Linked DNA regions of Chlorogloeopsis sp. ULAP01. The main gene of each other region encodes a partner of the protein of the gene in region 2 in a complex. Links are inferred from orthologs where the notes say so. Each region holds a gene or a part of one and is shown on either strand. Other genes may lie near its edges.

Region 1 (9,867 bases), on a different replicon or contig from region 2:
AATGTTGGCAGGTTTGTTGGTGGCAACGGCTGCGGCAGCCATGATGGTAGTTTACTTTTTAATGGGTCATTGTATGAGCTATTTACTGAAAGTCGCTTAAAAAGTAAGTTATTAATAAATAGAAAAAGCCTATTAATTACTTAACTTTTGTTTATAAAGCTTCTCAGCAAAGCACATTGACAAGCACCTAAATATTAAGTTAATGTATATAACGCACTACGCGGGGTTATAGCTCAGTTGGTAGAGCGCTGCAATGGCATTGCAGAGGCCAGCGGTTCGAATCCGCTTAGCTCCATTAGATTTTCAAAACACTTTTGAGTAAACTTTGTGACTTGAATCTGTTGAAGAAGGCAGATGGCTGAGGAGGCGCGGGTTCGCCACCTGCGGGCGAACAAGGAGCGCCGTGGCAGAAGGTTTATTTTCTCTTTTTCAGGCTTCAACTGGGAAAACATTGATTGAGGCTCCGCCTCCTCTTCATGAGGCAGAGCCTCCTGTTTTCATCACCATGCAGAGCATGGTAATGAGAAATTTTGAACAGTATAGATTCAACTATGTCAGGATTTGTTAATTTATTTAGAACAATTGAGCGATTATGCTGCAATTTTGTAAAAATGAATACAGAAATTATTTTATTTATTTAGTTTAGTCACAAGTTTTCGAGTATGTCTCTTCCAACAACCTATTCATCTTATTCACCAACACCCATCCTAGAGGGAGCGATCGCTTCAGGCTGGAATCCGGTTTGCCACATCACTTACAACCGTGATGCCTGGGTAAAGTTGCTCCAGCCTCCCAGTGAATACGGTTTTGACGAAGCCAAGTTGCTCTGTCAGGAATCTCCAGACACTTGGGTTGCCTGGGTTCCGGATCATGGTGAAGTTGTTCTCAACAGAAGCCAGTTCTATTGTTGATTGAGAGAATTGGTTCTTGAGGCGATGCTCCAAGGGCGCAGCTAGGGCGATCGCAAACCATCGTTGGTTGTATTAGAAGAAAAGCGTTTGAGGTATTGGAATAGTTGAGTGCGATGAACACCGAGTCAGCAATCGATTGGAATGAAATGTTTGAGTATCCACCGGGGACGATAGTAGAACTCAAAGACAAACCAGGGGTTTTACATCAGATTGATTACTATGAAGCCATGATGGTGCCTCCAATCTGGTTAGTGGACGATCCACGCCCGCGTTATCCCCATGAGTTGCGGATTGTTTCTCGTCGGGATGCACAAGTTTGTGCATTAGAATTGCAAGCTGTTGCAGTTTGAGCAGGTGCTTTTTTTGTGTGACTGGAAAAAGAAATTAAAAGCTCTATTGGTGCAATTGCTCGATATGATATTTAATCTGCGAGGATTTTTGCACGATTAAATACTTATCCAGTCAAAACGAAACTATGGCACAGCAATACCGCATAACCCTACTTCCTGGCGATGGCATTGGCCCTGAAATTATCGCTGTGTCGGTAGATGTGCTCAAGGTTGTAGGAAAAAAATTTGATATTGATTTTGAATTCCAAGAAGGATTAATCGGCGGTGCGGCAATTGACGCAACAGGCGAACCTCTGCCAACTGCTACTTTAGATATGTGTCGCAATAGCGATGCTATATTATTGGCGGCGATCGGTGGTTATAAGTGGGATACTTTACCATCTCATTTACGTCCAGAAGCAGGCTTACTCGGATTGCGTGCGGGTTTGGGATTATTTGCCAATTTGCGTCCAGCGAAAATTTTACCTCAGTTAATTGATGCCTCCAGCTTAAAACCAGAAGTTGTGGAAGGCGTCGATATTATGGTGGTACGCGAACTCACAGGCGGCATTTACTTTGGTAAACCCAAGGGGATTTTTGAAACAGAAACTGGTGAGAAACGAGGTGTAAATACAATGGCTTACACCGAATCTGAAATCGATCGCATTGGCAGGGTGGCATTTGAAACAGCACGCAAACGTCGAGGAAAACTATGTTCGGTAGATAAAGCTAATGTTCTGGAAGTATCTCAATTGTGGCGCGATCGCATCACGAAATTAGCGGCAGAATATCCAGATGTGGAAGTTACTCATATGTATGTAGATAATGCCGCCATGCAACTGTTACGCGCTCCCAAGCAGTTTGATACCATCGTTACGGGTAACCTGTTTGGCGATATACTCTCAGATGCTGCTGCCATGCTTACTGGTAGTATTGGAATGTTACCTTCTGCTAGTTTGGGTGCATCTGGGGCGGGAGTCTTTGAACCTGTTCACGGTTCTGCCCCCGATATTGCAGGACAAGATAAAGCTAATCCTCTCGCACAAGTTTTGAGTGCAGCAATGATGCTACGCTACAGTTTAAACCAACCAGCAGCAGCAGATTTTATTGAACAAGGAGTTTTACAGGTTCTAGAAAGCGGTGTTCGTACTGGGGATATTATGTCTCCTGGCATGAAGCTTTTAGGTTGCCAAGCTATGGGTAAAGCATTGATTCAAATGCTTGAACAATAATTTTTTAATCGCAATGGCAATATTGGCAACTATATGTTGGAACTTTCGTATAAACTAAAAACAAAACTTAGCAAGCCATTCAGTAAGCAGTGTACGCTGTAAAACAACCACAAGCAAACTTTACCAGCCCAAAGCACCAGCCACCCCTGATCGACCCCGCGCTGATCCGATCTGCTGGACAAATTTACTACACATACTGTGAAGTACATCCCGAAGTGGCTGGACAACCATCTGGTGTAGCAATTAATCGCGTTAATCACCGAGGTAAGGTGATTTTTACAAATCAACCTGTCCTCTTGCCTGAAGAATGTTTTGTGCCTTTGAATCAAATTGAATCGTATATGTATTAGTCAATAGTTAATAGTCTTTGGTTTGTACAAACGAGGAATGAGCAAGTATAAAAGACCAAGGACAAATGACTAAAGACGATATATGGATCTTTTGATAGTCACATTGGCGAATGTGATCGTGTTTGCCTTAGGTGCGTCTATTGGCAGCTTTATCAATGTTGTTGTTTATCGACTGCCTGCTGGTTTGTCGATTCTGTTTCCCCCTTCTCGCTGTCCACATTGCCTAAATCAACTCCAAGCTTACGACAATGTACCAGTTTTAGGCTGGTTGTGGTTAAAGGGACGCTGTCGCTATTGTCGAAGTAAGATTTCTCTGCGTTACCCAGTGGTAGAAGCGGTGACAGGATGTTTATTTTTGCTGATTTTTTGGATGTTTCATGTATCGCCATTGACACTTGGCTATTGGGTTTTTTGTAGCTGGTTACTCACCTTATCGCTAATTGATTTGGATACCATGACCTTACCCAATCCACTGACTCAGTCAGGGTTAGTACTGGGGATAGCATTTCAGATGATAGTTGGTTTTCTGTCAGAAACTAGATGGGTGGGATGGGCAAATCACTCAATGACAGCAATATCAGGAGCTGTGCTGGGATTATGGCTGTTTAATGCGATCGCCACTGTTGGTTCTATTGTCTTTGGTAAAACAGCAATGGGTGGAGGCGACGCGAAACTAGCAGCAATGATGGGAGCATGGTTAGGTTGGAAGCATTTGCTCTTAGCTGCTTTTGTGGCTTGTTTTTTGGGAGCATTGGTGGGTGGTGGTGCAATTTTCTTATCGCGGCATGGCGCTCACGCTTCAATCTCAAGACAGTCGCATCAAATTACCAGTCAAAATCCCCGCCCAACACTGCCTCAAAAATGGGGACAAAAGATGCCTTTTGGCCCTTTCCTTGCTTCAGGAGCCTTAATTGTTGTGTTTGGTGGCGAGGCAATTTTGTCTACCTATCTGCAATTATTTTTTCATGGGAGTTGATAAATAGGGGACAGGGAATCAGGGAACAAAAAATTTCTCATTACCATACTCTGCATGGTGATGGAAACTGGGAGGCTCCGCCTCGTGATCTCAATCAATGCTTTCCTGGGCTGCCAGCCTGGGAAAGAGAAATTCCTAATCCTCAAGCCTAATTCCCCACTCTCCACGTTCTTGCGTCTTCCTCTCTTCCTTTGCAAACAACATACAACTGTAAGTTTCATTACCTCTTATGTCATTAAACTTCTGTTAACATAATCTTGTGACTTGGATTACCCTCTGAAATAACGAGAGCATACTGGCAAGTGGAACTGATGCAGCGATCGCTTCTGACTCGACACAACCTGCCGAGCGCAACTAATGACACAACAACAAGTAATTTATTGATTGGGGGGTGAAGTTCTATTTTGGGGCTGTTATGCCAGCAGCTTTGCAACTACTTTTCAAGGATATATTGCCTGCGTTGCTGCTATTAATTTCCCTAGAATCAGAACAACGGACTTGAATTGGTTTACGTATTTTCGTTAAGCTGGCAACCAAAGATGCAAAATAAGGTCTGAATCGGTTAGAAGAAAAATTTGACCGCCAATTACATTAACCTACGTTTGACATACTATTCACTTGCATAAAAAACAAATGGCGAATAACGAAGAAACACGTGGTTTAAAGTCTTTATTTGATTGGTTTGCCAATCGACGTAAATCTGGTGCTATCAGCCTCGAACGTCAAGAGCGTGAAATTGCTGATGGGCTGTGGCATAAATGTCCTCAGTGTGGTGTCTTAACATATACTAAAGACCTGAAAACCAATTTAATGGTATGCACGGAATGCGAACATCATAATCGAGTTGATAGTGATGAACGTATCCGCCAACTCATCGATCCTGGTACGTGGAGAGCGATGGATGAGCATTTACGCCCTGCCGATCCTTTGGGATTTCGCGATCGCAAAGCCTATAGCGATCGTCTCCGGGAAACGCAAGAAAAACTTGGCTTAGTAGACGCCGTAAAAACAGGTTTGGGTGAAATTAATGGTTTGCCTATTGCCCTGGGCGTGATGGACTTCCGATTTATGGGTGGTAGCATGGGTTCCGTCGTGGGAGAAAAGCTCACCCGCTTAATTGAACAAGCTACTCAGCGACGGTATCCTGTGGTGATAGTTTGTACCTCTGGCGGAGCCAGGATGCAAGAAGGAATGCTCTCGCTGATGCAGATGGCAAAAATCTCCGCAGCTCTACAACGCCATCAAGAAGCACGGCTATTGTACATTCCTGTATTAACCAATCCGACTACAGGCGGCGTTACTGCTAGTTTTGCAATGTTAGGCGATATCATTTTGGCAGAACCCAAAGCCACTATTGGTTTTGCGGGTAGGCGAGTCATTGAGCAAACTTTAAGAGAAAAACTGCCAGATGATTTCCAAACTGCTGAAGATTTGCTCCAACACGGCTTTGTAGATGAGATTGTGCCTCGGACAGAATTGAAGCAAACTCTGGCACAATTGATAGCCTTACATCAGCCCTCCACAGTTACCACAACTAATAACATGGTTTTGTGGGAAAAGACTATGAGTCTAAGTTCTACTGCTGCTGAGTAGGAAGAGAACACGGGGACACGGGGAATTCTCTCTCCGCGTCTTCTTAGCTCCTAGTTTCTAGCCCCTAGCACGCCAGGCACCTTAACAGAGCGGAGTCTCCGCACGGCGCTGGCTCCCCTAACTTCAAGCTAACTTTTTGCGAACTTGCCGCAATCCTTGAAAAGTCTGAAGAAAAGATTGTCCCCGTGCTTCTTGTACAAACATTAGAGGTAAAAGTGCAAGAATTCGGAACATGGTTGAAAGGGCAAATAAACCCGCTAAACCTCCGAAGTAAGTATTTTGGATGATCAAACCACCTAGAGTTGTACCGAAAGCGCCACAGAAACCAGCAACGGCGGCGATTGTGGCAAAATATATAGATTGATTTTTGACTGGTGCAACCTCTAATTGCATGGTGTTGCCGCACAAATCAATTGCTGCTCCGGTTCCGCCCAGGAAAATGTGTAACATTGGCAGCCAAAACCACAAGCTGAGAGAATTATGGCTAATGCCTAACCATAATAGGGGCGCGATCGCAAATAAGATACCAACAAAGAAGAGAATGAGACGGTTGCCGATTCTGTCTGCTAGCTTACCCCACACAATTAGCATTAACATATTTGCTGCCGCCTGAACGCTACTGTAGAGTGTCACCCAACTAACATCTATATCAAGCGTGTCGAGCATATAGAGGTTAAAGAAAGGGGCGCTAAGGTTCACAGCAAACATCCAGAAACTGAAGTAAAGCAGAAATATTAAAAAGTTAGTGTCTTTAAGAATATTTTGCCAAGGATTAATTTCAGGCACTGGGTTGTCAATTGTTGGTTGGCAATCGCTTGTGGTATCTAAATTATTTGGATCTAAATCAACTGCTTTTTCAGGAAAAATCTTTGTAGAATAAGTGTTTTGCTCTTGGGGATTTACATCCACTTTAAAGTACTGACATCCCAAGCTGGCAATTCCCGATAAAATTCCGATAAATAGCACCACTCCATAACCTTGGAGAGTGCCACCACGCCACGTGGAGACTGCCACCCCGGCTAAAGGTACGCAAATTAAATTCGTGAGGCTAACAAGACTGTTGCGGATACCAAAATACCGTCCCCGCAACCGCCGATGAACTAGCATTGCCATCCAACTCAACCACGAAGCGCTTCCCAGCCCTCCGCATAAATGGCTGAATAGAACGATTAAAAGCGTCAATACTACTAACTGCTGAGAATTCATTAATCCCCAACTGAAAGCTGCAATCCCCGCTACTAGAATCAGCCATAGTAGCCGTGAGGGGCCATAAATCATGAGAGAATAGCGGCAGCGACTATGAGAACGTTCCGAAAGGTAAGCACCCAAAGGCTGAATTAAATTCACCAACATAGGGATAGAAGAGAGCATCCCAAAGGCGATCGGGCTGGCATCCAACTCAACTAGAAAATTACTCAGTAAGATGCCGCTAGTGGTAATGGTAAAGATGCCTGCAAATACACCATCAACAGTTGAAGCTCGCAAGCTATTGCGAATCCCATTTTTTGGAGCTTTTTGGTTGAGTTCGGCAATGGGAGCAGGAGAAAGTGTGGTTGGGGCAGATGCGATCGCAGCAATTTCTGGCACAAAAGGAGAAGCGGTTTCAACTTGAACAGAAGTCATGAACTCAGCAGGTGGGCGTAATTCAAAATTGTTTGTAAAATTACCTGTGGACAAAATAGAACAGCAATTAGCAATGAATTTTACGGAACCAGAAGGCTGTCTATTACCACATACGAACTACTAGCCTGAAAAAGTTTTTTATTTATATAGTTTTGCTAGGTCTATGGGTGTAAAACTTAGCATCTATCAAGTTGTTTGTGAACACATATTCTCCGCTTATGAATGTGAATAATTTTGCAATTTTTCGTTATTTTACCTTGCATTTCTATATAAAAATTTAATTATTGTAAAAATCATTCTAGAGCTAGAACAAACCATTACTTGGTGAAAAAGTCTTCATTCTGCGGTAATGAAAAAGAATTTTTTTAACTTTTTACTCCTGGCAGTAGCGATTGCTCTGTTGGCAATCAGTTGTCAGCAGATACAAACTCATAGAGCTGCCACTAAACCAGCCCCAGTCACCGTCAAACTGAGTGGTTGGGGTTCAGATCCTATAGAGCAAAAACTATTAAAACAAGTATTAAAAGACTTTGAGGCACAGCATCCAGGTATCAAGGTAAGGTATGAGGTTATCTCTGACCAATACATGGATGTAATTAAAACCCGCTTAGTTGGCGAAGCCGCACCTGATGTCTTCTATTTGGATGCTCTTGAGGCTCCTTTCCTCATGAGTCAGAATGTCCTAGAACCATTAGATGCTTATATTACTTCCGATTTTGACTTATCTGACTTTGAAGAAAATTTAATTAATAGCTTTAAGTACGATCACCAGATTTATGGTTTACCCAAAGACTATTCCACATTAACACTGTTTTATAACAAAAAAGCATTTACCGCCGTAGGTTTGACTAGTCCCCCTAAAACTTGGGATGAGTTGCGTACCTACTCCAAGCAATTGACAACAGACAAAAATCAAGACGGTAGAATTGACCAATACGGTTATGGAGTAATTCCGGAGTTAGCGCGTCAAGCTTACAAAATAGGAGCTTTTGGTGGGCAACTAGTAGACGAAAATGGTTATGCAACCTTTGCCTCTGCAGCTGGTTTGAAAGGATTGCAATTAGTAGTAGAGCAGTATCAAAAAGAACGTTCTTCTGCTCAAAAATCTGACGTTGGAACTAACTCAGGTAGTGAAATGTTCGGTCAAGGCAAAGTGGCAATGGTGATTGAGGGTAACTGGGCTATTCCATTCCTCAAAGAAACTTTTCCCCAGTTAGAGTTTGCTACCGCAGAAGTACCATCTATTAATAATAAAAAAGGCACAATGGTTTTTACGGTTGCCTACGTGATGAACAAACAATCACAGCACAAAAGCGAAGCTTGGCAGTTAATTTCCTATCTTACGGGTAAAGAAGGCATGGAAAAGTGGACAGGAACAGGCTTTGCTTTGCCCACACGCAAATCAATAGGACAGAAATTAGGCTATGACAAAGATCCGTTGCGATCGCCATTTTTAGCAGGAGTTGACTATGCGATGCCGTGGCAAGCAGGTAAATATCCGGCAGCAATTATGAACAGCTTTGATAACCAGTTTGTCAGCGCTTTGTTGGGGCAGCAACCACTACAGCAGGCGATGCAGCGAGCGCAGCAAGAAGCGAATAAGTTGATAAAGGCGATGGAGTAATTAAGTAATTAACCCCTTTCTCCCAAATTTTGCAGAAGGGGAGGTTCACTTCACCAGATGCTGTTTGTTCCAAAACGCGCTTCTTCCACGGCAATGGATGTTTCTCATTAGAGCAACCAATTACCATAGATAATCATGCAAGATCCATCCCTACAGCAAATGGTATGGGATGAGGCGGAGGTGTACGATTGTGTATCAGCTAAGAAGGCAACAGCAAAAAGCCAGGTGGAAGATAAAAGAAGACTTGCCTGGGTATTTGTTCATGTTGCCTGCGATTCTAGTTTTAGGAACTTTTGTAGTCTTACCAATTATTTGGGCTGTTTTCCTTTCTCTCCATAAAGTGCAGCTTCTCGGCGGTATTGAATACGAATTCATTGGTTTTCGCAACTTCACGCGCCTATTTGAAGATGAACGGGTGTGGATTGCTCTCAAAAATACAGCCCAATACGTTGCTATTGTGGTGCCAACACAGACTGTCTTGGCGTTAGTTCTGGCTGTTACTCTCAATTCTGGCATTCGTGGCAAAAACTGGTGGCGCATCCTTTATTTTTTGCCTACAGTTACTTCTTCTGCTGTCCTCACGCTGATTTTCATGTGGATTTATAACACCAATGGGCTACTCAATGATGTTCTCGCTTTTTTAGGATTGCCTACTTACAACTGGTTGGGCGATCCTGCTGTGGCACTAAAAGGCATTATGATTATGAACATTTGGTCAACTGCACCGTTTTATATGGTGATTTACCTGGCGGCATTGCAGGATATTCCCCAAACTCTCTACGAAGCGGCAGAATTGGACGGTGCTAACGGTTGGCAAAAGTTTATACACATTACGATTCCTATCCTCAAACCCGTTACCTTCTTTGTTGTAGCTATGGGAATCATTGGTACATTTCAGTTATTTGATCAGTCTTATATCTTTTCTGGTGGCACGGGCGGGCCGAATAATGCCACTCTGACCGTAGTTTTACTAATATATCAAGCTGTATTTCGGAACTTGCAAATGGGATATGCAGCCGCGATCGCCTTTTTGTTAGCAGTAGTCATAATTACTATCACATTGATTCAGCAGCGATTGTTCGGGGGCGAAAAAGTGTGAAAAATTTATCTCGTGTCTCTTGGCTGAAAGTACTGCTGTACATCGTACTGACACTGTATGCAATTATTACCCTTATTCCCTTTTTGTGGGCGCTTTCAGCATCCTTCAAACCCCTATTTGAAATTGTTAG
Region 2 (9,744 bases):
AAAATCTGTATCATTTTAATAATCCGTGAAAAACAGTGATCAAGGCAATGAATAGCCTAAAATATGCCGAAATCACCCAAAAAGTTATCGGAGCTTCCTTTGAAGTCCATAAATTTTTAGGTAACGGCTTCCAAGAAGTCATCTACCAACGTGCCTTAGCCTACGAGATGCGTCAAGCAAAACTAGAATTTGCCCGCGAAATAGAACAACATATTTACTATAAAAACTTACCCAAACCTATCGGTACACGTAGAGCCGACTTTGTAGTTGAAAACAAAATTCTTGTAGAACTAAAAGCTGTCATTCAACTAGAAGATGTCCACTTAGCCCAAGCCCTCAACTATTTAAAAGCCTATAGATTAGAAGTTGGATTACTGATAAACTTTGGTAGCAAAAGCCTAACTTTCAAAAGGCTTGTAATGTAGAACACTGATGAGACAGGTTAAAAAATAACACCAAAAAACTTGCACAGCAGAGAAAGAATCTCATCAATAACTCATTTACTTCACTATCTACCCTATTTTCTTATCCGTGTCATCTAGTAATCCGTATCAATCTGCGATCCAGACAATGGGGAAAATGTGATGAACCAAGTCAATAAACACCCCACATCCTGCAACCCATGAAACAATATTTGTTAAGTGCTGGTACGAGCCTACTATTGTTACCATTGATACTATATAGTTCATTGCACTTCTTACGCCCACCCCAGACTGAGAAGGAGCAAGTATTGTTTCGTGGCATTGTCTATAAGCGCTATGCGCGTTTTACACCACGTCCCATAATTATCCATATTGTCAGTGTTGACTTAACTGTACCAGGAGTGAAACCTTTGGTTACTCCCGGAATGCCACTTGGCAGTGATAGAGAAACTAGCGCCAGCACAACTTCAGAATTTTTGCGTGAATTTAAACTCCAATTGGCAGTTAATGGTAGCTACTTCCATCATTTTGAGGAAAAAGCTCCTTGGCATTACTATCCTCGCAGTGGTGATCCTTCTCATCCTCTGGGTGAAGTTATCTCTAATGGATATCGCTATTCTAAAACAGAGGGTGGCTGGCGAGTTTTGTGTTTTTCTCAAAGCAACCGCGCCCAAATTTTCGATAGTGGCAAGTGTCCCATGGATACAATCCAAGCTATTGCAGGTAGTAAAATTTTGATTGAGCGCGGTAAGCCGAAAGTCAAGTTTCTCCAAGACTCCAATGACAAACCCTATCCGCGTATGGCTGTAGCTATAGATAAAGAAGGTAAAAAACTCTGGCTAATTACCGTTGATGGCAAACAGCCCCTTTACAGTGAAGGAGTAAAGATAAGCGAATTGACTGATATTGTTATGGATCTAGGTGCATATACAGCACTCAACCTAGATGGCGGTGGTTCGACTACGCTAGTGATGGCAACCAGGCAGGGAGCAAAAGTGTTAAATGCTCCAATACATACTAAATTACCTATGCGCGAGCGTCCAGTTGCTAATCATTTGGGTTTTTATGCTAATCCTCTGGATGGAGGAAACAAGGGAAAGTGAAGCTTCAAGAAGGGTTGAAGAGAACTCAGCATATCAAAGGTACAGTCAGTATCTTTTGTGACAACTGAGTTATTGCCTGATAAAAATTTTGCTTGTATAGAAAAAGTAATTTGTATTGAGCTAGCTAAATCATTATTACAAACCCTTCTGGGCAGCTGTCTTAGTATTGACCAACAGTTTAGACTAGAACCACAGGGTAAAAATTAAAGGAAATTATGATGAGCGATCGCGACTACACTCTAATCATCGATAAAAGCGGTAGTATGTCCACTCCCGACCAAGTGGGTGGTAAAAGTAGATGGGAGATTGCTCAAGAGTCTACTCTTGCCCTAGCAAGAAAATGTGAACAATTTGACCCTGATGGTATTACTATCTACGTATTTTCTGGTAGATTCAAACGCTACGATGATGTAACTTCAGCTAAAGTAGAACAAATATTTCGCGAAAATGATCCTGCTGGCACAACAAATTTGGCAGGTGTACTGCAAGATGCTACTAATAATTACTTCCAACGCAAAGCTGCTGGTAAAACTAAGCCAAATGGCGAAACAATTTTAGTAATTACCGATGGTGAACCTGATGATCGCAAGGCAGTATTTGAAGTCATCATTAATGCAACTCAAAAAATGGAACGTGATGAAGAATTGGGAATTTCACTTATTCAAGTAGGTTCTGATTCTCAAGCAACTAAGTTTCTCAAAGCTTTAGATGACCAAATGCAAAATGTTGGTGCAAAGTTTGATATCTGCGATACGGTAACTCTCGATGATATGGAAGAGATGAGCCTTTCAGAAATATTAATGAATGCGGTAACTGATTAATTTATTTCAGATTTTCAAGGTTTTGTCTCTTGACTCTTGACTCTTGATTGGAGAAATAATCAATGCTGGAAAATCGTGATTATACGCTAATTATCGATAAAAGTGGCAGCATGGCAACACCAGATCAAAAAGGTGGTAGAACCAGATGGATCACATCTCAAGAATCAACCTTTGCATTGGCAAGTAAATGTGAGCAATTAGATCCAGATGGGATTACTGTGTACGTTTTCTCTGGTAGATTCAAGCGCTATGAAAATGTGACATCAAGTAAAGTTTCACAAATTTTCCAAGAAAATGATCCTGCTGGTAGCACAGATTTGGCTGGAGTATTGAAACATGCAACTGATAGCTATTTTGAACGTAAAGCTGCTGGTCAAACTAAGCCAAATGGTGAAACTATATTAGTCGTTACTGATGGTGAGCCAGATGACCGTAAAGCAGTCATGAAAGTGATAATTGAAGCTTCTCGCCGTATGGAGCGTGATGAAGAGTTAGCTATTTCTTTTATTCAAGTTGGTACAGATCAACAAGCTACTCGCTTTTTGAAAGTATTAGACGATGAGCTACAAGGTGCTGGTGCAAAATTTGATATTTGTGACACCGTAACTATGGAAGATATGGAAGACATGAGTTTATCAGAAGTATTACTCAATGCAATTAATGATTAACTTTTCTTTTAAGAAACAAGGCAGAAGGCAGAGGAGCCACTGCGTTGGGCGGGTTTCCCGCCATAAAGGAGCGTAAGCGCCCTTGCAGGTTCGCCGCGTCGAGTGCGACTGGCGTCAAGTGGCGTGGCAGAAGTAAAGAGGATTTGAGATGGTACACCGCCTGTGGTGTGGCTCCTAATAAATTCAATTTCAAATAAAATTTGAACTTCAATTGTCACTATCACTTGACCAAATTGAGGAGGAATATTGGATTTATAATAATTTTGAGGATTTAATATGGATTCAATTGATAAGTTGTTAGCTGAACTGAAAGCTGAATATCAAGAAAGTAAACACGAACAGCAACATTTAAAGCCATCTCCAAGCACACAGTACACTCAATCGCCTCGAAAATCATCATCTTCGATAGATAATTTGTTGGCACAAGTCAAAGCTGATTTTCAGGAACGGGAGCAAGCTGACGAGTTAAGCAAACAGCAACAGCTAGAGCAGGAAAAGTTTCAGCAAGAACAAATTCAAGCAAAGCAATTGCAAGCTTTAAGAGAATTTGCTCAAGATTGGTTAGCAAAATTAGATCCATTCTCGCCAGAAGGGCTCTGGTTTGAAAGGTTTGCCGAGAGATATTCCTCAAAATTAGAGGCAGCAATAGACTACCTGAAAGATAACGAATTAATTCAGTAAAAGGCAGCAGGAAAGAAGGCTGAAGGACACGGAGATAAGGATCACGAATCACGATTACCCTTGTCTACCCACGCTAGTTGACGCCAGTCACCATAACGCACTTAACCCGCTTACGCTCCTTTATGCCAGAAACCCTTACTTTCGCTGAATTGCTACCAATGGATACGCCGCTCTGCGTCTACTCGTCTACACCAGTCATATATGCTCGTGTTGCCCTTTTTGATGTTCCGTTAGTCGCAAAGCGACACGCTTACGCCATCAGCGCAGCCATGCCCGCAGAACTTTACGCTAACGGCAGTAGACACCTAGACAGACGTAGTTGGGCTTTCCGTGGGGTAAGTAGCCGCTCCGACTTCTCTTTGCAGTGCTGGTTCACCACCGTACTAGCTCCTCCTCTTCAAGCTTTCCTAATCCCTAATCCCTCATTTTTTGCTTATGAGTTTTGAAGATCTCCCTAATCTCTGGGTTCCCTTGGTACTTCTGGGCTTAATTATCATTGCTGCTGTTTTTTTTATTCGCAGTTAGTGATATAGCATTTTTATATCCAAAAATCTATAGCTTTCTTCAGAGTGGCAATTATTCCCTAACCATTAGCCTCTAGTGCTTATTTTCAGATGAGGTATGGAAACTTTTCGGATTCAGCTTGCGATCGCAGAAAGTTAGTAAAAGCCCGATCGCAAATTTAGGAAGCGTGAACTTAATAACACATCTCCAAAACTTTTAAGTATTAATGGCTAATAAATCATGACTAATGATTAATTTCTCCTGTTGAGGGGTACAATAAATGCCGATTGTCTTCCAAAGTTTTAAAGCTTCATGATCTCCAGTAACGACTTTCGACCTGGTGTCTCAATTGTTTTAGATGGATCTGTATGGCGGGTAGTGGAATTCCTCCACGTCAAGCCAGGCAAAGGTTCCGCCTTTGTGCGGACAAAATTGAAAAATGTTCAGAGTGGGAGCGTAGTAGAAAGAACGTTCCGAGCCGGGGAAACTGTACCGCAAGCTACTCTAGAAAAAAGCACGATGCAGCATACCTATAAAGAGGGTGATGAATACGTCTTTATGGATATGGAAACCTACGAAGAAGGTAGATTGAGTGCAGCCCAGATTGGCGATCGCGTTAAATATCTTAAAGAAGGTATGGAAGCTAACGTCGTTCGTTGGGGCGATCAAGTACTAGAAGTAGAACTGCCTAACTCTGTGGTGTTAGAAGTAGTACAGACAGATCCTGGCGTCAAAGGCGATACTGCAACAGGAGGCAGTAAACCTGCAACCCTAGAAACTGGTGCTATTGTGATGGTTCCTCTGTTTATCACCCAGGGAGAACGTATTCGCATTGATACTCGTAACGATTCGTACTTGGGCAGGGAATAAGTTGTAACTCAGCAAAGATGGAAATCCTGATTTCCATCGCTAACGGGGATTTAACTCCCTGCCCCGTGTAATATATTAAACACTGCCCATAATTTTATCTACTACCTGTATTGTAATTATGAGGTTATAAAAGCTGTGCCATTAGACTTTAATGAAATTCGTCAGTTATTGACGACTATTGCACAAACTGACATTACAGAAGTAACGCTCAAAAGCGATGATTTTGAAATCACAGTACGTAAAGCTGCGATCGCCACTACAGGTGTTGGAGTAAGTACAGGATTGTCGTCTGTTTCGCCAATTGCACCCTCAACAACAGCGCCTCCAACCACAGAAGTAAGTCGTACCTACGAACCACCTACCAGCACAAGCACACCGCCGTCAGCCGCCCCATCACCGATTGAGCAAAAAAAATATCTAGAAGTCACTTCACCGATGGTGGGAACTTTTTACCGTGCCTCTGCTCCTGGTGAAGCACCGTTTGTAGAAGTAGGCGATCGCATCCGTAGCGGACAAACAGTGTGCATCATTGAAGCTATGAAGCTGATGAATGAAATCGAAGCTGAAGTATCCGGGCAAATCATTGAAATTCTCGTTCAAAATGGCGAACCTGTAGAATATGGTCAGCCTCTAATGCGAATTAATCCAGATTAAGTATTAATCTATATAAGGAATATCCGATTGTTAAAATTTTTCTGTTCATTTGTTCCGGGACAATCCTGATGAAACAAACGTTGCCTGTACCAACAGAAGTTGTACAACAAGTGGCTGAATATTTCGGCTTGTTGAGTGAGCCAATGCGCCTGCGGTTGTTACATTTATTGCGGGATGAAGAAAAATGCGTACAAGAATTGGTAGAGGCAACCCAAACGTCTCAGGCAAATGTATCAAAGCACCTGAAGGTAATGTGGCAAGCGGGAATTCTCAGCCGCCGCAGTGAGGGAACCTGTGCCTACTATCGGGTGGAAGATGAAATGATTTTTGAATTGTGCAATCGAGTTTGCGATCGCCTTGCCACCAGGTTAGAACAACAAGCCCGTAATTTTCGCGTCTTGAATGGCAAGCCCTAAGTCAGTAGATTAGTCATTAGTCATTAGTCATTAGTGTAAAAACCAAGGACAAATGACAGAGGACTAGTGACTAAAGCTGATAGTCTCGATCAAAACTTTCACGGGTAAGTGGCTGCTCTAACTCCACACCTTCACCACCTAGAACATCCAACTGTCTGCCATTGACATCAATGTAAACCTTGGCATTTGGATTTAAACTCGTAGCGGTGTAAACAACTTGCCCTATGCGACCCATCATAGAGGCGCTGCCACCCCCTTTGCTAAATTCTTCAGATAAATTGACGCGAACACTATCGTTTTCTACATCTACACCTAGCAATTTGGTGCCTGGTGGTATAGTGGTAGAGTTATTTCCCTGTGCAGTTCCTTCTAGCAAGCGTTGAAATGCTGCTTCTAAAAAGCGATCGGGCTGGTTGCGATTTGCTGCTACTTGAATTTGCTGGGGAACCAATTTAAAACTCGCACCAGTATCTTGCAGCCAATAGATTTGGGCTGTTTTTTCATTTCCGACTAGAGATTGAGTTGGCGTATTTGGTTGTTGAGATGGTACTGTCGATGGATTATTAGACGAGACGAACCAAGCTACACCTCCTCCTACTGCCACAATCGTTGCTGAGATAACAGCTATTAAACCTGAGGAAATACGGTTAGATCCTTGTTGTTGATTCATATTAACAACCTTCCTTAAGGCTCTTATATAGTATTTATAGAGGAGAAGTCTAGCTAACGACGGCACTCACGAACGGCGAGTTTCCAAGAACTTAGAAGATGGCTCAATCCTTAAAAACGCCGCAATCTCTAATTTTTTTGGCTTCATATCTAATTTTAGAATCCGTACCTGGAGTCCGTCACCTTCCAAGTTACGTAGATCCAATCTTTGATTAATGTTATTAACAACATTATTCAAAAATTGAGGCGGAAATTCCTCTCCATCAACTAACACAACTGGGTTAATCAGTTGAAACTGGCTCCCAGTAACTACACTCAATCCTGATTCCACCTTAATGGCTAGCTTTTTTTCCTGGTTTTCCTCCTGTAATTCTACTTGGAAAATCAGACGATTATTGGCTAAAATTTCTACCCTGGGATTGATAAAATTGTAGACTGGGGATGAATCAGATTCTGAAGAACCTCCTATATTAAACTTCTGTAGTCGGCTCAGAAATTCCGGTGACTGTAAAAGTTTGTTGATGTCTTCTTGATTTAAAACTAAACGCACACCAGCTTGTAAAGGTCGTTTAATTTTAGGTAGTTTTTGCCTAAAACTACTTGGATCTAATTCAATTTCATCAGTTTCCAATTCTAAAACAGCAATGCGGATATTCTGTTGTTTTAATTGCAAAGAACGTCCTGCAATTCGTATACTTTCTACTTTACCTTGTAGTAATTGATGGGTAGGAGCATTATCAACTCGCACTTGTAGTTGTTCTACTGTAGCTAGTTGTGAACGGATAACATTTTCAGCAGTGCTGTCAATTACCAGCCCCAAAGGAACTATTAAACCCAGCAAGCCTGATACGAGGATTGTCAGCAATTCCATACGTTTTGGGAATTAGAGTTAAGAAGGCAGGAGGCAGATGGTGAGGCTGCCTCCTGCCCTGCCTTTCTTTAATTTTTAGCCTCTATTGCTTGGATAATCCATTGCTTAATAGTAGACACTACTTCTGTAATTGGAATTTCTTGAGAATTATGGGTAGCGCGTTCAACTACTTCGACTTTGCCATTAGCGATCGCTCTCCCAGTGACAATCCTGTAAGGTATGCCGATTAAGTCAGCATCTTTAAATTTAACTCCCGCTCGTTCATTGCGGTCATCGAGTAGAGTTTCAATTCTGGCTTGATTTAATTCTGTGTAAAGTTTTTCGGCAATTTCTACTTGTTGAGCGTCGTTAATATTTGGAATTGTCACAATAGCATGATAAGGCGCGATCGCAACAGGCCAAATAATTCCATCTTTATCGTAGGATTGCTCTACTGCTGCTTGTGCCAGTCGGGAAACTCCCACACCATAACAACCCATGACTAGCGGTTTTTCTTCACCCTGTTCGTTGGTATAATTTGCTGCCATTACTTGGGAATATTCTGTCCCTAATTGGAAAATGTGACCAACTTCAATGCCGCGAGCGCTTTTTAAAGTTTGTTCTGGATTGTGGATTGCGCGATCGCCTGGTCTAGCTTTACGCACATCTACGATATCATCTGGTAGTTTAAATTGCTCGCCCCAGTTAGCACCAACTACGTGATAACCAGATTCATTTGAGCCTGTCACAAAGTTCTTTAAATCAGTTGCAGTTTTATCTACCAAGCGCAAAAACTTAGGCGCAATATCCTTGGCAGACTGAATATAATCATCTGCAACATCAGGGGCAATATAACCTAAAGGCAAGGGTTTAGCCGCCCATTTCTTCTGCGTATCTACATCTGGCACTGCTAACTTCAAAACTGTCTTCGCACCGTATTGGGAAGCCAACTTTGTCAATTCATTCTGTAACTTGACTTCATTAACTTCCTGATCCCCTCGGATACTCACCAATACCAAAACCGTAGTGGCATGATCATAAAGTGCCTGGTAGAGAACATTCTTAACTATTTGAGTCGGAGAACACTTCAAGAAAGCACAGAGTTTTTCAATTGTCTCTGTTCCCGGAGTTTCCCGTTTTTCATAACTTGTAAACGTTGAGGGTTCAGCATCCGCCGTTAAAGACACAGCTTTTTCCACATTGGCTGCATATTGTCCATCTTCGGTGTAGAGAACTTCATCTTCACCAGCTTCCGCCAACACCATAAATTCTGTAGAACCAGAACCACCAATAGCACCAGAATCTGCTTCTACAGCACGAAAAGCCAAACCAGAGCGCCGCAGCATATTACTGTAGGCTTGGTACATATCCTGATAAGTTTTTTTTAGGCTTTCTTCGTCTTCGTGGAACGAGTAGCCATCCTTCATGATAAATTCTCGTCCGCGCATCAATCCAAAGCGGGGACGAATTTCATCGCGGAACTTAGTTTGAATTTGATACAGATGTAGTGGTAGCTGACGGTAAGAGCGGATCAGATCACGAGCGATCGTTGTGATTACTTCCTCGTGAGTTGGCCCCAATGCTAATTCTTGCTCGCGCCGATCTACAAGGGCAAACATGATACCTTCTGCTTGAGTGTAAGTATCCCATCTGCCAGATTCACGCCATAGCTCGGCAGGTTGTAATTGGGGTAAGAGACACTCTTGCGCGCCCGTAGCATTCATCTCTTCCCTTACTATTTGGGAGACTTTTTGCAATACCCGCCACATCAGCGGGAGATAAGCATATATACCACTACCGATGCGACGAATATAACCTGCGCGGAGTAATAATTTATGACTGGGAATTTCTGCATCAGCAGGATCATCCCGGAGCGTAACAAATAACATTTGTGACAGTCGCATCGTTTGTCCCCTTTCCAGTTTCGCTAATCTCGAACTCAGTTAAAGTCTATATGAAGGTTGAAGTATGAAATAGGTATCAATAAAAACTTAAAATCCAGAATACCCTACGGGAAGCCGCCCGGAGGGCGTCTACAGAATTCAGAATATTCTGACTCTCGACTACTGTTTCCTTCATCCTTTTG
Region 3 (10,036 bases), on a different replicon or contig from region 2:
TAATGCCCAAGTTTCTTTAGGATCCCAACTCCAGTAAGAACCCCAAGCTTCGTTAGCCCAAACAGCACCAGCAATAATACCAATCGTCAATAGAGGAAATCCAAGTCCGATGACTCGATAGCTGATATTATCTAAGGTTTCAGCAAGGCTAAGGCGTTGAGGTGAAAGGGGTTCACCAGAGGTTACTGTTTGAGGCTCAGAAGCAGTAACTAAATCTAAAACAGCAGTTTTACCGTTAGTGTTACTTTCATAACGAGCCAAGCCATTATTTTCTACTGCCACTGTTGAGGATTGAGAAACTAGTTCACCTGCTTTTTGTAAGCGGAAGCCGTTGCTGCGATAACCACCAGTACCAACAGAACTACCTTGGAGTTGGATCTCTTGCCCACGGGTAACGACGAGGAAAGCGATCGCCAACAGTGAACCTACCATCAAAGCCGCATAACTCAACATCATGACGCTGACGTGCATCATCAACCAATTTGATTTCAATGCAGGTACTAATGGTTCTGCTACTTGCATTTCTGCTGGTAGTGTGAGGGTAGCAAAAGCAGTAATGCCCATCGCAACTGGGGCAGTAACAACTCCTACCAAACGACTGCGGCTGCTGTTTTCAGCAATCAAATGGATGGTTGTGATTCCCCAAGCTAAGAAAAATAGAGATTCATACAAATTGCTGAGAGGAAAATAGCCAGCCTCTAACCATCGTGCTCCTAACAAAGTTGCGATGCACAAATTAGCGATCGCCATCCCTGCCGTTCCCAAAATCGGTAAATATGGCACGTTTCCAAAAGCCGCCCCAAACCAATAAACTAGCATCGTTATAAAGAGGATGGCAAAGGAGGCATTATCTAACCAGTTCTGGAGTTCAACCAGATTCATAAAATGTTCTCCCCCGTGGATTCCTAAAAATATTTTTTCTGACAGTTTTGATCCTATCTGTTTCTGGCTAATGATTGGTGATTGTCATTAGTCATTGGGAAGGGTGGGTTTTGTTGATTTTCTTTGGGTGAAAACCGACAATTTATCTTTTAAACCCGCCCGTACAGTGGTTAGTAGTTAGTTATTCTCCCTATCTCCTCTGCCCTTATTGCCCCCTGCTCCCCTTATCTGTTTGTCTCCCTCTCTCCCCCTCCTCTTTTTAGGGAGATGGTGGTGTTGCAGGTAAGGGTATGCTAGAAGCCTTAGGTAGAGTCGGCAAAGGAGTAACAAAAGAGGTGGGATTGTTTAGGGAACTATTGGAGGCTGGTTTTCCAGTTTTTTTGAGTCCTAAAATAATTTCGTAACGATTAGTACGACTATCCTCGATTGTAGTTGTTATGCCAATCGAGCGTGTTGCTTTTAACCATGCTTGTTGATTTGGCAACAGAGTTGGTAACGGAAAATTTTTGGCGGTACGTTCCACATCCAAGAAAAACTGGCTATTTTTAGGATTTTTTTCTAAGGGAACTGTTGCTTGGAATAAAAGATTACTAGCTAATGCATTGTTAGGTTTTGGGATAATTCGATCGCTGATGGGAGCGCCCAATGCCAAGAAAGCAACATCTCCATCTAACCAACCGTGAGTAGCAGTTAAGGTACCTAAAGGCCCAATCCAGTTAACAATAGGCTTACCAGCAACTGTTGCCTGTTGAATCTGGAATTGGTATTGAGTTTTCATGACTTCATCGAGCTGCTTTAAGGAAGTTTCTGCACGAGCGCGATCGCGTGCTTGTACCATAAACAGCAAAGAAGCACGAAAATCGTCTGATGAACTGTTGGGAGTATTGGGAATTACCGAAACAGAAAACTCTCCACTCATCCAGCTCAATAAATCTCGTTCTAAATCGAGATTCACAAGAGATTTCACGCCTCCGCGTAACTGTTCGGGTGCGATGGGCGAGAGCGGATTTCCTTGGGATGTTGAAACGTAGTCTGCCCAAAAACGTTGCAAGTTACCACCAGAAAGCATCATCAAGGTTTCAGATGGCACGCGATTTTGCATATTCCCAGCTTTGTTTTCAACTGCTAATACGCGCTGACTATTAGGGTTTAACCACGAAACACCCTTAACACGTATTCCTTGTGAATCCAGACTAACTGTTCCTGCTAAACCTTGGTTATTTTGCAGTTGTGCTAAAACTTGGGCGGGTAAATGACGGTTACCAGATGCGGCAGCAATCTTAGCAGAGTAGGGTACATTCACATAATATTGAGCAAAAGGTTGAGAGCTAGCAATTTTGGGAAAGTTATCCGTAAAACCTGCACTTGTAGCTAGGGATGTTCTATTTTTATATGCTTGAATTGCTTGTTCTATAGTTTTAGAATCGTCAGCAAGCACCAGAAAACGCCCATTGATTACTGCTGCTGATAAATTTTCTCCAGATGTTGAGTTCTTTTCTTTGATGGCAATACCTTCGTAAGTGCGCTCGCTCCATTCTCCTCCTTTGAGTGTTTTCGGTTGTGCTAAAATGCTCTGAGCTTTTTGTTGATTTTTGATTGGCAGCACCACTACTAACGACTGCTGATTAGCAATACTTCCATTTGTAGCTATGGGTTTGAGAGTGGGTTTACTTGCTTGTGGAGCCATGATTGCAATCGTTACTTGCTCGCCAACCCATGGTTTGATATCTTTTTGAAAGTCATAACCTTTACTATTGATAAAGCGATCGCGCAACTGCACTAGATATCGATCTAGTTCGGCTTGAGTTTCTTGTGTGCCAAACTCCCGCAATTGCTGCCATTGAGCAGGATCAGTAGTCAGAGAAACCGCAAATAAAGCATCTTGGGGGATTATATTTGCACCCACTGGTAAATTTCTGGAAAATAGTTGCCCCTGAGCTAACAGCCAGTATGCTGCCACACCACCACCAATTAATAACCCAGCTGATGAGAGTGTGAGTACCAGAGATGGTTTCTTTTTCTTCTTCATCGACGAAACAGATAGGACGGGCAGCGCCATTGAAACAAATACCTCATCATAGCGAATTTGTTAGTTGCTTTGTTGCCAAAGCAAACCAAAAAGTTTCCCCCGTCTGGGGTGTGAATCATACTAAATTATTTATTGGCTCTAGAAGTTAATAATACTTCGGTAATAAGTTACCATTGTTTTCTAAGCTTGACACGTTTTATGAAAGCTAATCCTCATGGTTAACTATCCAAATTTCGGCTAAAGCTTACTAAATTTTAATTTCTGTTGTAAATCCTTTAAATATACTTATTCGTTAGCATTTTCGAGATCATTTCTCCAACTTGTGAAAGTTTATTAATCATGCCATCAATATTAAATATGATCTAATTTAATATCTACAAGTTGATGGACAACTAGAAAATATTAATCTTGCTAAATTGTATTGAATATCACTATTGGTAAAACTTGATTATTTTTTCAAACGCAAAAATAAAATAATACTCTATTAGTATAAGAAATTACTAGCCTGAAAATAGGAACTCTTAACAGAGTTGGGGAACATGGAAGAGGTATTTTTATAGCAAGGTTTGTGTCCAAACCGGGTGTGAATGGCTGGCTTGAAAAAAGAGATATCAGAGGCACCACAGTAGATACGTATAGATACACCCGCCGTAAGCGTTTCATTGGCTAGCGGTATATCAATAAGTAGGCAGTCCAGATGAAAAAATTTCACAAGCCTTGCATGAAAGTGCTTTTCTCACCCAGCTTCCCCAGATTCCCCTGCTCCCCCTGCTCTTTCAAGTCAGATGGCAGAAGAAATCAATAGGGACTAGGGACTAGGAGCACCAGGAGCAATACCTAATCCCCGATACCCAATTACCAGTACCCTGTACCCCAGTACCCAATCCCTAATACCTGGTACCCTTTTAGTGTACGCATTTCATGACGGCTACTTAAATTATGCCGCAATGAGTAATCGTAACAACTCATATGTTTAACCTGGCTCCAACAGCTATATAGGTTTGATTATTTAATAACAATTTTTACTTCAAACTTGTGTTAATAAATGCAACAAGAAGTAAACACAGATAGTCAACAGTAATCTCAGCGAATCTTTAGAATAGCGATCGCTCAACCGTAGTTACCTTTGTGCTCAAATTTTGATTTAATTTGACTGGAATTAGAAGTCAACTATTCAAGCTGACTGTGTCGATCCCAAATATTTTGTTAAATAAGGCGAAAAGACTTCATAAATTAAAGTCAAGGGCTGTCCATGATGCCAAAACAAATAATGGCGTCCCCAAAATGGGCCTTTTTCATCGAAACCAGACTCCAATCCATCCGAATAACCATAATAAAGACCTTGGATATCTCGATATAGCTCTGTACGTAGACGAGCTAGACTAGCCCAAATAGGCAATGAACGATTTTGTAAATACTCATCTACATGGGAAGCCTCCCACCATGAGGTAGCATAAGCCAATCTTTGACCAGAGGCAGTACGCAGCCAGACTTGTCGCCGTAGTCTTGGCCCTGGCACGGCTTTAATCAACTCAGGAGCACCATCCAAATCCATGCCAATCAATGACATATCAATAACATCCACTTCTGTTGGCTCACTCGTGAGCAATTGTAAGTGTCTCGTTGGGGAACCATCGCCTAAAAGTAGCAATTGCCAAGCCGGAGCTAATTGAGCGTGTGGCAAACCTTGTTGAATAACTTCCTCCCCTCCTTGCCAGATGGGAGTTAGGCGGTGCCAACCCGTAGGCAACGTTAAGTTGTTTGTTTGTGCAAAAGTAGCAGTCAATTTCCTTTACAAATCTTCACTTATTTCTATCAAAGCACAAAAAACCCACACACCCAATAATGAAATAAGGCTATATAGGCAAATAAGGAAAATTTCGACTCTTGACTGGAAATTTTAAATGCGGATGGCGAGACTCGAACTCGCAAGGCAAAGCCACACGCCCCTCAAACGTGCGCGTATACCAATTCCGCCACATCCGCAAGGTTTTGCTGAATATCAAATATAGCACAAAAAAATATCTATAGTGGAGTAATACTTAGATATTTCAACAGGTAACGGCGAGGAGTCCCCCACCGCTCGCCCACCTAAAGGTGGGGGAGGAACGCCGCTCCCGGTACTGGGTACTGGGTACTGGGTACTGGGGGAGGTTGCAAAATTTGGGAGGGGTTTAAAGCCCCTTCCATAATTTTTCCGCTTTCCACCCAATTCCCAGTCACGAGTACCCAGTCCCTAGTCCCTTTTACAAAATCAACCATCCATATGCACAAAACTCTCACATAATTTATGTCTAACTGACAACAAAATTGTATCGAAGTGATATTAAATCGAAGTGTTCTTAAAAAGGGGTACAGCCAGAACTACATAGATGCAACACAGAAGTTAGGTACACTGTGGATGCACAGTGCGCCTTAATCGTCTGGAGCGGGAAATACCAGCACTAAGCATTGGTAAGCTAGTGAAACCCGTAAAAGCAGTGAAGTCAATGGTTTGGACTTGGTCATCTCCTGTCATAATGTGAAATCAGGCGAGAGCGTTGTTTCTAAATTGCCGGGAGAAAATGTCAATTTACTAAACTGATATCGAAGCTAGAAGATGAAGTTTGACAAGATATTAATTGCTAATCGGGGAGAAATCGCGCTTCGCATTCTCCGGGCTTGTGAAGAAATGGGAATTGCGACTGTCGCGGTACACTCAACCGTTGACCGTAATGCGCTCCACGTCCAACTTGCTGATGAAGCGGTTTGCATTGGCGATCCTGCCAGTAGTAAAAGTTATTTGAATATTCCCAATATTATTGCTGCCGCCTTAACTCGTAATGCCAGTGCTATTCATCCCGGCTATGGTTTTTTAGCAGAAAATGCTCGATTTGCAGAAATTTGTGCCGATCATCACATTGCTTTTATCGGCCCTTCTCCGGAAGCAATCCGGTTGATGGGTGATAAATCAACAGCCAAAGAAACGATGCAAAAGGCAGGAGTACCAACAGTACCGGGAAGTGAAGGGTTGCTGGAGTCAGAAAAAGAAGGATTAGCGATCGCCAAAAAAATTGGTTACCCTGTCATGATTAAGGCTACAGCTGGTGGCGGTGGTCGGGGTATGCGCTTAGTGCGATCGGAAAACGAATTTGTGAAATGTTTTCAAGCAGCTGCTGGCGAAGCAGGAGCAGCATTTGGTAACTCTGGAGTATATCTAGAAAAATTTATCGAACGTCCCCGTCACATAGAATTTCAAGTTTTGGCGGATAACTATGGCAATGTTATCCACCTGGGTGAACGAGATTGCTCAATTCAGCGCCGCAACCAAAAGCTGCTAGAAGAAGCACCCAGCCCCGCCCTAGACTTAGACTTACGAGAAAAGATGGGACAAGCAGCAGTAAAAGCAGCTCAGTTCATCAACTATACGGGAGCCGGAACAATTGAGTTTCTCCTAGATAAATCTGGAAATTTTTACTTTATGGAAATGAATACGCGGATTCAAGTTGAGCATCCAGTAACCGAAATGATTACTGGAGTAGACTTGGTTGTTGAACAAATCCGTGTTGCTCAAGGAGAAAGACTAAAGCTGACTCAGGATAAAGTGGTTTTAAGAGGACATGCGATCGAATGCCGAATCAATGCCGAAGATCCCGATCATGACTTTCGCCCTTCTCCTGGAAGGATAAGTGGTTATCTACCGCCTGGAGGCCCTGGAGTGAGAATTGACTCCCATGTTTATACTGATTATCAGATTCCTCCATATTATGATTCTCTCATTGGTAAGTTAATAGTTTGGGGGCCAGACCGTTCTACAGCCATTACGCGCATGAAACGAGCACTGCGCGAATGTGCAATTACAGGACTACCCACCACCATCGGATTCCATCAAAAAATTATGGAAAACCCACAATTTCTACAGGGTAATATCTATACTAATTTCGTGCAAGAACTTCAAAGCTAGGGTGAGGGTCTAGGGGACTGGGGAGATGGGGATAATAACCCTAAGCACTAAAGTACAGACGCGATTAATCGCGTCTGTACTAACCACTAACTCATCCCTAATTTACCCTAGACATCATAGTCAACAGTCCTTGCTGACCAAGGAGAATTTCCCTAATTAAACTGAAGATACCAACCCAAATAATCGGTGTAATGTCTACTCCCCCTAAAGGTGGGATCAACTTCCGCATTGGTACCAAAAAAGGTTCCGTAGGCCAAGCCACTAAATTCAAAGGAAAACGATTTAGATCGGCTTGGGGATACCAAGTTAGAACTATGCGGAAAATAAACAAAAGTGTCATCAGTCCCAAGCCGAGACCGAGAATCCAAGCAGTAAGGTTAACACCGATCATTGTCTATTGCTTCTCACTCTTTATGAAAAATAAAAACCTGGGGAGAGCCGAAATATTTAAGCTTTGTAAAGCTATTCCAATATTATTTTAACTAAATGTTCCAACCCTTAGGGTGAAAGAATTTGAGTGTACTGACTGTCAATTATCTAATTTGTGAAGGCAGTAAGCAAGCTTAGTGACCAAAATTTAGAAATCGCAAGTTCATGGGAGAATCAATTTCCCGTAGTAAAATCAATTCAATGCAAATAGCATAATTGCGATTTGACGCTAACACACCAAATGAGTCAACTACAAATACAACAGATGTATGGTTGTACTCTAACAGTGTGATAGACCATTAAAATTAGTATGAAGACTGTAAAAAAAGGTTGAGAACTATGACGCCTTCTTTAGCAAATTTTCTTTGGAGCTTGCTTTGGGGTACTTTAATTGTCGTTATCCCTGCTACTGTTGGGTTGATTTTGATTAGCCAAAGAGATAAAATCCAGCGTTCTTAATCATCTCATGAGAGTCAAATTGACTCTCAAAACTACTTGCAAATCAGTTAATTGCATAATTGCTGACATTTTGCAATTTATCTTTCTCAAGGTTAATCAGACCAAATCAGCAGATAATGGCTTTTTAGCTTTGGGTAATAATGTAGAGACGCGATCGCAGTCGCACGGGCGGATATAACGTCTGCACGGCGCTACTATGAGTTTCGCGTCTCTACAATATATTTATGTCTTGTTAGAGTAGAGATTTAAATTCTGACTGGATAACATAGATTTGATATTGGGAAAAGAACAATGATAACTTTTTGGCTGAACTCAGCCAGTGTTCTGGCTCAAGTAAATTTTGGAGCAAACTCAGCCAGTATCCTGGGAATATTCTTAGCTGTGGCTGGAGCAGCACTTTATTTTCTCCGTACTGTACGTCCAGAACTATCACGAGATCAGGATATCTTTTTTGCAGCTGTAGGCTTGCTCTGCGGCTTTATTCTTATTTTCCAGGGCTGGCGTTTAGACCCAATTCTCCAATTTGGTCAGTTGCTTCTAGTTGGCTCAACAGTCTTTTTTGCTGTCGAAAGTATTCGCCTGCGTGGAATCGCGACTCAGCAAGCCAAGCGCAATACCCCAATTGTGGATGATGAGCGGGAGGTTAGCCCTCGTTATAACTATGAAAAAAGATCCCCCTATAAGGCTCAGGTGGACTATGATTATGACCCACTACCTTACGATGACGAGTATGAGGAGGAGCAACCTCGTCCCCGCATTCCAGGTAGTAGAGAAAATCGTTCTTCTCGCGAAGAATTTTATGAAGAAGAATCTCCCCGTCGCCCAGAGCGCCGGAATGTAAGTGAAAGACCAGAATTGACAGATAGACAGCGCAGACGTGGTACTACGCGTCCGACAAAGCGCACTCCTGAAAAAATTGAAGATGATTGGGGTGCTTCCAGCAGAAAAGTTGATGATTGGGATACCCCAACTAGCGAAGAAAGAAGAACTCCTCGGCGTAGTAATAACGGCTCTTTCCGTCCAGAAAGTCGCGCTGAGGATATTGTAGATAATACGTCCAGACCACCGAGAAGACGTCGCCCATCGAGCAGCTCAGAACCGCAACCAGAGCGGACTGACGACGATGTTATATCTACTGACTATGTAGAATATAAACCAGTAAAAAATTCAGAAGAAGAACCAGATAATTCGGTAAATTTTGATGATGTTTAAATAAACTAGGGAGGAAGTTACAAAAAGGTAACAGAAAACAGGTGAGGTGAAAAAAATTACACCTAGATTTTGGCTCCAAAGACCACTTAATTGGAGTCTCATTTTTGGATTGACAGGTTTACTAATCTCTTGTAGCTCCGATAATATTCCTATTGGCCCCACTTCTGTTAATAGTCGCTACACTGAAGCACAACCGACTTTGAGTGGAAACGGGCGGCTTTTGGCATTTGTATCTAATCGAAATGGCGCTCACCAGATACTGCTGTACGATTTGCAGCAGCAGTCTTTTGTGCGTACACCACGTTTAAATCGTCCGGAGACAATCGCTGAAAGCCCAAGCCTTAGCTACAACGGACGTTACATAACTTATATTACTAGCGATCAAGGTAGACCAGTGGTGGCGCTTTACGATCGCGCCATACAGCAATCACAAATCCTTACTCCTACATATCGCGGTTGGATTAGAAATCCTAATATCAGTCCCAATGGGCGCTATGTAGTCTTTGAATCCGCTAGTCGCGGTCAGTGGGATACTGAAGTACTAGATCGAGGCCCAAATATTGAGTTAGACATTCCTAATGGTGCAACTATAACTCCACCTCCGCAGTAGCAAGAGGACACGGGGAGGTGGAGACACAGAGACAAGGGGAGTAATAAACAACTAACCTAACCACTAACCCTCCGGGTACTCTACCTTGAAGCCGCCCTAGCCTGCGGAAAGCCGCAGAAGCGTCTACCGACTTCTCTTTGCAGTGCTGCCTCACCACTAACAAATGACCAATTACTAATGACTAATGACCAAATGCTATATTTTTCTACCTATACTTACACTAACAACTTTATTAAATGGCTGTGGTGGCTATCCCCGTCTTTTGAGCTATCCTTTTGATCCTGGAGGAAGAAGTCTTAACAGTACTGCTTCAGAATTAACGCCGCAAGTTTCTGGAAGATTTATTGTTTTTACTTCTGACCGACGAGGCAGCCAAGATGTCTATATGTTTGATATGGTGACTCGCAGTTTAATTGATTTACCTGGTTTAAATTCTTTTGATGCGATCGCCTCTCATCCCAGTATTTCAGAC

The links.
Region 1: the proteins of accB (region 2) and accD are in contact, whole or in part, in a solved structure (PDB 8UXZ), measured with the Escherichia coli proteins. The link is inferred for Chlorogloeopsis sp. ULAP01 from one-to-one orthologs.
Region 3: the proteins of accB (region 2) and accC are in contact, whole or in part, in a solved structure (PDB 8UXZ), measured with the Escherichia coli proteins. The link is inferred for Chlorogloeopsis sp. ULAP01 from one-to-one orthologs.

The regions. Positions count from the first base shown.
Region 1 is NZ_JAUDRH010000003.1:528,324-538,190, reverse strand. Bases 3,582-6,411 are described here. They hold accD (acetyl-CoA carboxylase, carboxyltransferase subunit beta), read left to right. Parts: upstream 3,582-4,431; coding sequence 4,432-5,391; downstream 5,392-6,411. Other genes in these bases: QUB80_RS08575 (MFS transporter), read right to left, coding at 5,515-6,411; QUB80_RS08585 (prepilin peptidase), read left to right, coding at 3,582-3,798. Outside these bases: QUB80_RS08615 (hypothetical protein), read left to right, coding at 1-100; QUB80_RS08605 (hypothetical protein), read left to right, coding at 663-911; QUB80_RS08600 (hypothetical protein), read left to right, coding at 1,025-1,261; leuB (3-isopropylmalate dehydrogenase), read left to right, coding at 1,387-2,472; QUB80_RS08590 (hypothetical protein), read left to right, coding at 2,562-2,822; more of QUB80_RS08585, read left to right, coding at 2,905-3,581; more of QUB80_RS08575, read right to left, coding at 6,412-7,014; QUB80_RS08570 (ABC transporter substrate-binding protein), read left to right, coding at 7,364-8,638; QUB80_RS08565 (carbohydrate ABC transporter permease), read left to right, coding at 8,901-9,737; QUB80_RS08560 (carbohydrate ABC transporter permease), read left to right, coding at 9,734-9,867.
Region 2 is NZ_JAUDRH010000002.1:460,391-470,134, reverse strand. What follows is about bases 4,257-6,963. They hold accB (acetyl-CoA carboxylase biotin carboxyl carrier protein), read left to right. Parts: upstream 4,257-5,204; coding sequence 5,205-5,723; downstream 5,724-6,963. Other genes in these bases: QUB80_RS05655 (LmeA family phospholipid-binding protein), read right to left, coding at 6,876-6,963; QUB80_RS05660 (GerMN domain-containing protein), read right to left, coding at 6,210-6,809; QUB80_RS05665 (ArsR/SmtB family transcription factor), read left to right, coding at 5,792-6,139; efp (elongation factor P), read left to right, coding at 4,512-5,069. Outside these bases: QUB80_RS05710 (GxxExxY protein), read left to right, coding at 48-425; QUB80_RS05705 (phosphodiester glycosidase family protein), read left to right, coding at 623-1,525; QUB80_RS05700 (vWA domain-containing protein), read left to right, coding at 1,741-2,346; QUB80_RS05695 (vWA domain-containing protein), read left to right, coding at 2,409-3,014; QUB80_RS05690 (hypothetical protein), read right to left, coding at 3,023-3,232; QUB80_RS05685 (salt stress protein, Slr1339 family), read left to right, coding at 3,291-3,695; QUB80_RS05680 (hypothetical protein), read left to right, coding at 3,818-4,141; more of QUB80_RS05655, read right to left, coding at 6,964-7,679; QUB80_RS05650 (proline--tRNA ligase), read right to left, coding at 7,748-9,562. UniProt on the Escherichia coli protein: This protein is a component of the acetyl coenzyme A carboxylase complex; first, biotin carboxylase catalyzes the carboxylation of the carrier protein and then the transcarboxylase transfers the carboxyl group to form malonyl-CoA.
Region 3 is NZ_JAUDRH010000004.1:386,621-396,656, reverse strand. The notes cover bases 4,684-7,682. They hold accC (acetyl-CoA carboxylase biotin carboxylase subunit), read left to right. Parts: upstream 4,684-5,510; coding sequence 5,511-6,854; downstream 6,855-7,682. Other genes in these bases: psbX (photosystem II reaction center X protein), read left to right, coding at 7,623-7,682; QUB80_RS10280 (YggT family protein), read right to left, coding at 6,952-7,245; QUB80_RS10290 (hypothetical protein), read right to left, coding at 5,003-5,134; QUB80_RS10300 (chorismate lyase), read right to left, coding at 4,684-4,697. Also shown: c-type cytochrome biogenesis protein CcsB, read right to left, coding at 1-882; QUB80_RS10305 (DUF3352 domain-containing protein), read right to left, coding at 1,142-2,941; more of QUB80_RS10300, read right to left, coding at 4,086-4,683; more of psbX, read left to right, coding at 7,683-7,742; QUB80_RS10270 (hypothetical protein), read left to right, coding at 7,750-7,920; QUB80_RS10265 (Ycf66 family protein), read left to right, coding at 8,034-8,954; QUB80_RS10260 (TolB family protein), read left to right, coding at 9,001-9,564; QUB80_RS10255 (TolB family protein), read left to right, coding at 9,749-10,036. UniProt on the Escherichia coli protein: This protein is a component of the acetyl coenzyme A carboxylase complex; first, biotin carboxylase catalyzes the carboxylation of the carrier protein and then the transcarboxylase transfers the carboxyl group to form malonyl-CoA.